Regions from separate parts of the Desulfobulbus oralis genome, predicted to be linked through region 1. Evidence: riboswitches for the same ligand, from Rfam matches in the RefSeq annotation. Region 1 holds a riboswitch; the other holds the start of a gene.
What was found. A riboswitch is a leader RNA that binds a small molecule or an ion and turns the genes downstream of it on or off. The one in region 1 is predicted to bind cobalamin.
Positions count from the first base shown of each region.

Region 2: it holds a riboswitch for cobalamin, as region 1 does, so the genes downstream of both, CAY53_RS05780 (MATE family efflux transporter) here and CAY53_RS04730 (methylmalonyl-CoA mutase family protein) in region 1, are expected to answer to the same signal.

Region 1 covers NZ_CP021255.1:1,068,123-1,072,091, forward strand. The annotation lists gene CAY53_RS04730 (methylmalonyl-CoA mutase family protein) at 1-903, opposite strand, end outside; cobalamin riboswitch at 1,015-1,218, opposite strand; partial or broken gene CAY53_RS14075 (IS30 family transposase) at 1,858-1,977, opposite strand; gene CAY53_RS13725 (RHS repeat-associated core domain-containing protein) at 2,013-2,651, shown strand; partial or broken gene CAY53_RS04740 (B12-binding domain-containing radical SAM protein) at 2,884-3,969, opposite strand, start outside.
Region 2 covers NZ_CP021255.1:1,299,643-1,303,611, reverse strand. The annotation lists gene hcp (hydroxylamine reductase) at 1-262, shown strand, start outside; gene CAY53_RS05785 (DUF438 domain-containing protein) at 372-1,868, shown strand; cobalamin riboswitch at 2,042-2,250, shown strand; gene CAY53_RS05780 (MATE family efflux transporter) at 2,403-3,743, shown strand; gene CAY53_RS05775 (ABC transporter permease) at 3,740-3,969, shown strand, end outside.

The DNA of each region.
Region 1 (3,969 bases):
GGCCCGGAATTTGGCGATTTCCATAAAGAGGTCGGAGCCAATCGCAAACTCGAAGTTGATGTGGCGGGCCGCGGTTTCAGCCGCAATGCCGCGCTTGTCCAGCTCGCGCAGATATTCGGCGCCGGTGGCGAGAGCGCTGGCGATGTCCTGCACCGCACTGCCCCCGCTCTCCTGATAGGCGCTGGCGTCAACGGCGATGGTCCGCAGATTGGGCGCTGTGGCCGCCGCCCAGCGGGTCAGAGCCGCCATGTGGGCATAGGCCCTTTCCAGGGACAGCGGCAGGGTACCGGTGCGGGCCAGCGTGCCCAGGGGGTCGGCCGAAATGCTGCCGCGCAGTTTGGCCGTGTCCTGCCCGGCCGCCTGGATCCGCGCCGCCAGGAGGGCCGTGGCGGCCAGGCCGGATGGGCCGGTGGCCAGACGGCATTCCTGCGCGGTCAGATCAATATCCCTGAAGGCCAGCTCCGCATCCGCAAGGGTGTTCAGGGACAACCCATCCCTGCCCGCTGTTTCCGCGGTCGCATTATCGGCATCGAAGCCGTTCTGGGTGGCTTCGTCCAGGACAATGTTCAGACTGGTCTGTCCCTTTTGCAGGGCGTGCTTCGCGGTTTTGTTCCATTCGGCGGGATCCGCGCTGCGCAGTTCCTGCGACACCTGCCATGGCATGCTAACCGCACCGGAAGCCCTGATGCCGCGGACAAAGGGCGCTTCGCCGGGCTGGCTGTCCACATAGGCCAGACCTTCCAGGTCTTCCTGCAGGTAAAGAGGCTGAATATCGATGCCTTCGTACGTTTTTTTGATCAGCTTTTCAAAGGGCTTGCCCTTCAGATCGGCTTCCACCTTGGCCCGCCACTCTTCCTTGGTGACCGGTGGGAAATCCTTGAGGATATCCAGTGTCGATCCCATTGCTACCTCCTGTTTGTGATGTGGCGCTTGCCCCGTCCGGGACGTCGCACGAGTGTCTGTATCGCCTGCGAAAACGCATGTCGATCAACAAACGGAAACACGGGCCGTCTGAACTGATCTCAAAAAACGGCAGGTCTTCTGGCTTCCGGATCATCCTTCGCGCCGAACCTTCCCGGCCACCGGATTGGTGGTCAGTGGCACAAAAGAGCGCTTTGTCCCCGGATACAGCGGCCGGACCGCAACGGATTTGCACCGTTTTCCCTTTTCACCGCCGGTCAGCTCACAGCCGGCGACACCGCTTTTTGCATTTTTTGGAGCCAGCCGTGCGGCCGGCCGTTTGTGCCTCCTTGAAGTGAGATGGTCGGATGTGCCGTCAACAAAGGCCGGAACAAAAAGATCCGGGGTTGTTTCGATTTGGCGGCTCCTTTCTGGAATCGGGCTCAACGATAGCGTGTCGGCCCGGATTGCTGCATCGGAACCTGCCGCCCCGCCACCCGCACAGGATACGACCGGAAACGGGCGCCGGAAAAGAAGAAGCTGAACATTAGCAAGCCATAATTCGGATAAAACAGCAAGCCAAAAGGTGCGGGCCCGGCAAGAGGCTGAAACGGTATGCCTGAAACAGTGCGGCGCGGACTTGAAATGGCTCTTCCCTGTGCTGAATGAGAAAGGCCGTAGTGCCATGGCAGCCCGTTGAAAGAGTCGCAGCAATACGTATTGCGAGGAAAAAACTGTGTCAGGCAGAGGAGCAACTCACTGATTCTTTGCTACTTGGAATTTGAAACTCCTGTAGCCTGGAACCAAAAACATGGTTTTTCAACGGGCTGCTAAAAGGCAACAATGCCGCTTTTACCGTGCTGTGTCGTCTTTTCCCAGACGCACATAGGCCATGACAAAGAGCAGGGCCCAAAGGAAATCAAAAACGGCAAAGGGTTTCCACATGCCGGGGTGAATTCAAATTGCAAATGCACCGGTGAGGGCCTGGTTAAAAACCTCAGCGGGAGTCTGGTAGTGTAAACATTTGCGCGGCCGGTTATTCAACCGTTCTGCGACGTTGCGGAGTATTTCTTCCGTGATCTTGTCTTCGACGATATGACGGTTGCTGTCGGATGGGGCTGCGCAGCTTCGGCTGGGATGCTCTTGGTCGTCTGAAAACAGTCCGGCGGAACGGTCAGGAGCTAGCCGGCTACGGCTATGACAGCCAGAACCGTCGTGTTCGGAAGACCGTGGGTGCGAAGACCACGTACTATCTGTATGATCTGGAGAGCCGTCTGCTTGCGGAGATTGCCGGGAACGGCAGGGTACTGAGGGAATATGTCTGGCTGGGGCAGGAGCCGGTGGCGCTTCGGGAATACGAACTCCGGCCTGGCCTGTACTACTACATCAACGATCACCTGGGCACACCGCAGCGGCTGATTACAGGAGAGGGCACAGTGGTCTGGCAGGCTGCCTATCTGCCCTTTGGCAGGACCCAGGTCCAACTCGGCACGGTGCAGAACAACCTGCGCTTCCCCGGCCAGTACTTCGATGCCGAAACCGGGCTGCACTACAACTGGAACCGCTACTACGATCCGGATACCGGAAGGTATCTCTCACCTGATCCCATCGGCCTCGATGGCGGACTCAACCTCTATGCCTATGTGGAAAGTGATCCGGTGAATTGGATGGATCCGGAATGCCGGCTGTCAGCCAATGGCCCAACACCACCAGCACATAGGCCGCCTTCAGGCCGATGCCGTAGGGGATGAGCAGGCGCCTTTGCAGCGGTGCCCTGGCGATCTGGAAAAACATCCAGGCAAAGACGAGCAGGAGCAGGGCGGGAAACTGCACATAGCCGATGTGGTTGGGCGGCTCCACTCCGACCCAGCCGTAGATGCCGTAGGGAGCCAGGAGAAAGGCCAGCCCCAGAAGACCGTCGTAGAGGGCTGCCAGGTAAAAAATCTGGGAAATGCGATGTCCATGCATGGCGTTCACCGTGTCCTTGTTTTTGAGAAGAGCTTGAAAAAGCGCGCTTTCAAATGCCGCGTCACAGTGCCTTGCCCCTGAGCTCCACAAGGCATGTTCGGGCAGGAAAGCCGCATTACCGGGGCTTCCTGTCGCTCCTTTCTGCTTCACCAGTGCGCGCAGTTGCCCTTTGAAATGTGCACGCCGGGCCTTGGTCGCCTCTTCGCTGTACAGGCGGGCGGTCAGTCGCTTGAAACCCTGGGACAGCTCGGCCACTGTCATCCGCCTGGGCACGAAATTGATATCGAACAGGGTGCATTTCTCCCAGGCATTGGGGCTGATAATGCGGTTTTCCCTGTGCAGGGCGGCGTAGAGCGGCGTGCCGGGAAAGGGTGTTTGCAGGGTGATCTGCACCTCGTGCAGGCCGGAGTCCATGACAAAATCATAGACCTCGTCAAAGATCGTCTGGTCATGACTGTCCAGCCCCAAAACGAAACAGCCGTTGACGCTGATGCCGTGCGACTGGATGGTCGCAATCGCCTCCCGATAGCCGGCCTGCTGCCTGTACTTCCAGTTCCGCCTGGTTTCGAGCTCCTGCAGGGCAGGGGCTGTCGGGCTTTCAAAACCTATCAGTACCTGGGCGCAGCCGCTTTCGCGCATCAGGTGCAACAGTTCGCCATCCTGGGCGAGCGATACATCTGTTTCCGTGAACCAGCGGATGTTGCGCTTTTTCAGCTCGGGCAGCAGCTCTTTCCAGTAGGCCTTGTTGACAAAGGTGTTGTCGTCGGCAAATTCGATGAAGGGATGCTCCCACAGGGCCTTGATGCGGTCAATTTCCGCCAGCACCCTGGCCGCGGGTTTCTGCTTGTACTGTTTGGTCAAGAGGATGGAGCTGGCGCAGAAGGCGCAGCGATGCGGACAGCCCCGGCTGGTTTGCACGGTCAGGCGATTGTAGCGCCCAATGTCCAAAAGCTCGAATGCGGGCATGGGGGCATCCTGGAGATCAAACTCCGCACCCTCTGTCTTGTAGTAGGGCTGCAGGGCGCCGGCCTCCGCATCCCGCAGCACAGCGGACCAGCTCAGTTCTCCCTCGCCTACCAGCACGGCATCGCAGTGTTCTTT
Region 2 (3,969 bases), 230 kb from region 1:
CATCCAGATCGCGCTGGCTCTGGCCAAGGCCTTCAGCTGTGACGTGAACGAACTGCCACTCTCGATGATTCTTTCGTGGTACGAACAGAAGGCGGTCGCGATCCTGCTGACCCTGCTGTTTCTGGGGGTCAAGGACATCCGCCTGGGGCCCTCGCTCCCGGCTTTCATCACGCCTGCGGTGCTGCAGGTGCTGGTGGACAACTTTGCCATCAAACCCATCGCCGCCAGCCCGGAGGAAGATCTCAAGGCCATTTTGGGATAAAAGCGGGCCGCGAGGCCGCAAAACGAGCGGGGCGGCCGACACCTGCCGGGCCGCCCCATTCTCCAGTCTTCCGGGCCCGCCGCTTTGCACGTTCAAGGAGAACAACACGATGAAAACCATAGATTTGCGAAAAAGCGTCCATGAGATTTGCACGGCATACCCGGAAGTGAAAGCCATCATGGCGGAACTGGGTTTTGCCGAAATTACCGATCCCCTTGTCCTGAACACGATGGGCCGGGTGATGACCCTTCCAAAGGGCGCGGCGCTCAAGAAAGTGCCGCTGGACCGCATTGTGGCGGCCTTTCAGGCCAAAGGCTTCGAGGTGCTGGGCAGGGAAGCAGACCCCGCACCTGCGGACGGGCAAAAGACGGACAGCCGGGCGGAGCTGCTGAAAAGCTATGTCAAGCGCCTGAGCGACGGCGAGGACCTGGAGAGCGTCCGCAAGGACTTTGTCAGTCATTTCAAGGAGGTGGATGCCTCGGAAATCATGCACGCGGAGCAGGAGCTGTTGCGGGACGGCGTACCGCTGGACGAGATGCAGCGCCTCTGCGACGTGCATTCGGCGCTTTTCCACGGCTCGACCCGGGAGGAGCGGAACATCAGGGCTGGCGGGGCGCCCGTTTTGCCGATGTTTCAGGCCGCACCGGCACCGACGCCGGCCACTTCCCAGACCGCCGAGCTGGCCCGGGAAAGCGGCCATCCAGTCAATGTCTTCATGCGGGAAAACGAGGCCATCGGGAAGCACATCAGCATGTTTTACGAGCAGTTGAACGCGGGCGCTGCTTTTGAGACACTGCAGGCCTCCTTTGCCGTCCTGCGCGCCCTCGGCAGCCACTACGCGAAAAAGGGCGACCTCATCTACCCGCTGCTCAAGTCGCGCTACGGCATTTCCGGGCCATCGGAGGTGATGTGGACGGTGGACGACGAAATCCGGGCAGAGATGCGGGCACTGGACAAGGGCGGGCTTCCGGAGAGCGAATGGCGTGAGCGCGCCGGAAAGGTGATTGGCCGCGCGGAGGAAATGATCTTCAAGGAAAACAACATCCTGCTCCCGCTCTGCGTGCAGCACTTTACCGAGGACGAGTGGCGGCAAATGGCGCGCGACCTGCAGGACTACGAGCCCTGCCTCACCCCGGCGATTCCCCTTTGGCAGCGGGCGGAAGACGCGCCCATCTGGAAGGACTCGCCTGCACTGCGCAATGCAGCTGCGGCCGAAGCGGGTGAAATCGTGCTGCCGAGCGGGCACCTCACGGTGGAACAGCTCGGCGCCATGCTGAACACCCTCCCGCTGGAAATCACCTTCGTGGACGCGAACGACATCAACCGCTACTTCAACGAGGGTGAAAAGTTCTTCAAAAGGCCGCTGGCAGCCTTGGACCGGGAAGTCTATCTCTGCCACCCGCCCAAAATCGAGGCCATGGTGCGCCGGCTCATCGCAGATTTCAAAAGCGGCGCCCGCGACACCATGGACGTGTGGATGGAGAAACAGGGCCATTCCTTCCTCGTGCGCTACATGGCGGTGCGCGACCGGAAGGGCCGGTTCATCGGCACCATGGAGTGCGTGCAGCAGATGGATGCGATCAAAAAGCACTTCGTCAAGGGATGATGGACAGCCAGGGCGGCCGTGCGGGCTGCCCCCGGTTCGCAGGGCCGGAAAACCGGGGAGTCCAGATGCTTTTGTTTTTCGGGTCTGCGCCGTAGTTGCATTTCCCGGTTCCATGCCTGTCCTTTCTTGACAGCCTGGAGGAAAACGGGTATGGGGGAATCAACAGGTCGTGATGACGACCCAATGTTTCAGGTGGCCCGTTTCCGCCGGCGCGGACGGGCTGAAAATGGGAACCCGGTGCAAATCCGGGACGGGCCCGCCGCTGTAACCGGGGACGAACATTACAAAAGTCACTGTTGGCCAGATTGATCGGGAGCAACGGGAAGACGTAATGGGAGGATGAGCCGGGAGTCAGAAGACCTGCCTGAAAACAGCACACGCGCCTCCGCGGACAAGAGGCTGCGCGCTTCATTCGAGGAGAAAAGGGCATCCCGGATCGTGCAGACGGTCCGGGTTTTTTTGTCCCTTTTTCCGCGGGTGGCAGTCTCCGAATCGGCCGCTGCAAAGATAGAGAGCCCAACAGCCTGTTCTGTCATGGAATCCATCTCTCTTCGCCGCTATCTGCGTCTTGCCATCCCCTTTATGCTGGCCACCATGACCCAGCCCCTTCTGGGCGCGGTGGACACCGCGGTTGTCGGCCGTCTGGACAGTCCGGTCTTTATCGGCGGCGTAGCGGTCGGCACGGTCATCTTCAACACCATCTACTGGCTTTTCGGCTTTCTCCGGGTCGCGACCTCCGGCTTTTCCGCCCAGAGCCTGGGGCAAAACAGGCCGGAAGACATGGTCTGCTCCTGGCTCCGGCCGCTCTGCATCGCCACGCTGATCGGCCTCACGCTGACCATCTGCCAACTGCCCCTGCACCGGGGCGCAATGGCCATCTACCATGCCGAGCCCGATGTGGCCCGCTGCGCCAGCCAGTACTTTCATATCCTGATCTGGGGCGCCCCCCTGGTGCTGATCCATTATGTCAATCTCGGCTGGCTCATGGGCCGCGGCCTTGTGCGACATGTCCTGGTGCTGCAGATCGGGGCCAATATCCTCAACATTCTTCTGGACCTGCTCTTTGTGCTGGGCCTCCACCTGGCCGTGTCCGGCGTGGCGGCGGCAACCCTGATCGCCCAGATCTTCTCCTTCCTGCTGGGTTGCCATTTTGTACTGAGGCAGATTCCCCGCTCCATGATTGCCCAACACGCCCACAGGATCGGGGATCCTGCCGGGCTCAAAAAAATACTCGCGGTCAACGGCGACTTCTTTATCCGCACCCTCTGCCTGATGACCATGACCAACATCTTTGTCGCCCGGGGCGCGGGCATGGGCTCGGATGTGCTGGCCGCCAACGCCATTCTCTTCCAGTTGCAGTATCTGATGGCCTCGCTCTTCGACGGCCTGGCCAATGCCGCTTCGGTCTTTGCCGGCAGATCTGTGGGCAGCCGGAACCGGGCGGCCTTTTTCGAGAGCAGGAACGTGGCGGCGCGGAGCATGTGCTGGCTGGGCGCGGCGCTGGCGCTGCTCTTGCTGCTTGGCCCCAACCTGATCCTGCGCTGCTTCACCGATCTGGAACAGGTGCTGGGCCTGTGCCGCCAATACATGTTCTATCTGATCCTCTATGTGCCGGCCATGGCTCCCGGTCTGGTCTGGTACGGCCTGTTCTCCGGCGCCACCTGCACGGCGCCCATCCGCAATTCAACGATCGCGGCGCTTTTGATCTTTCTCGTTCTGGTCTTTACGCTCATTCCGCTGCTGCACAATCACGGCCTGTGGATTGCCTTCATTGCCTTCTGCATCGCCCGCTCAGTCATCCTGATCGCTTACTGGAACCGTATGGTTGCGCAGAGCTTCCCCCAAAATCTGCAACCGGCAGGACACGGCACATGATCCAATCCATTTTGCGCAAGATCCCGGAGCTGCTGGTGGTGATGCTGGCCGCCACCCTGGTCACCTTCTTCCTCACCTGGCTCAGCCCCAGCGATCCGGCCCGGATCTACTTCGATGCCAGGGGCATTTCTCCCAGCCCCGAGGCCCTGGCCGGGATGCGACACGAGATGGGCCTGGACCGGCCTTTCATCGTCCAGTACGGCCGATGGCTGAACGGCATGCTGCA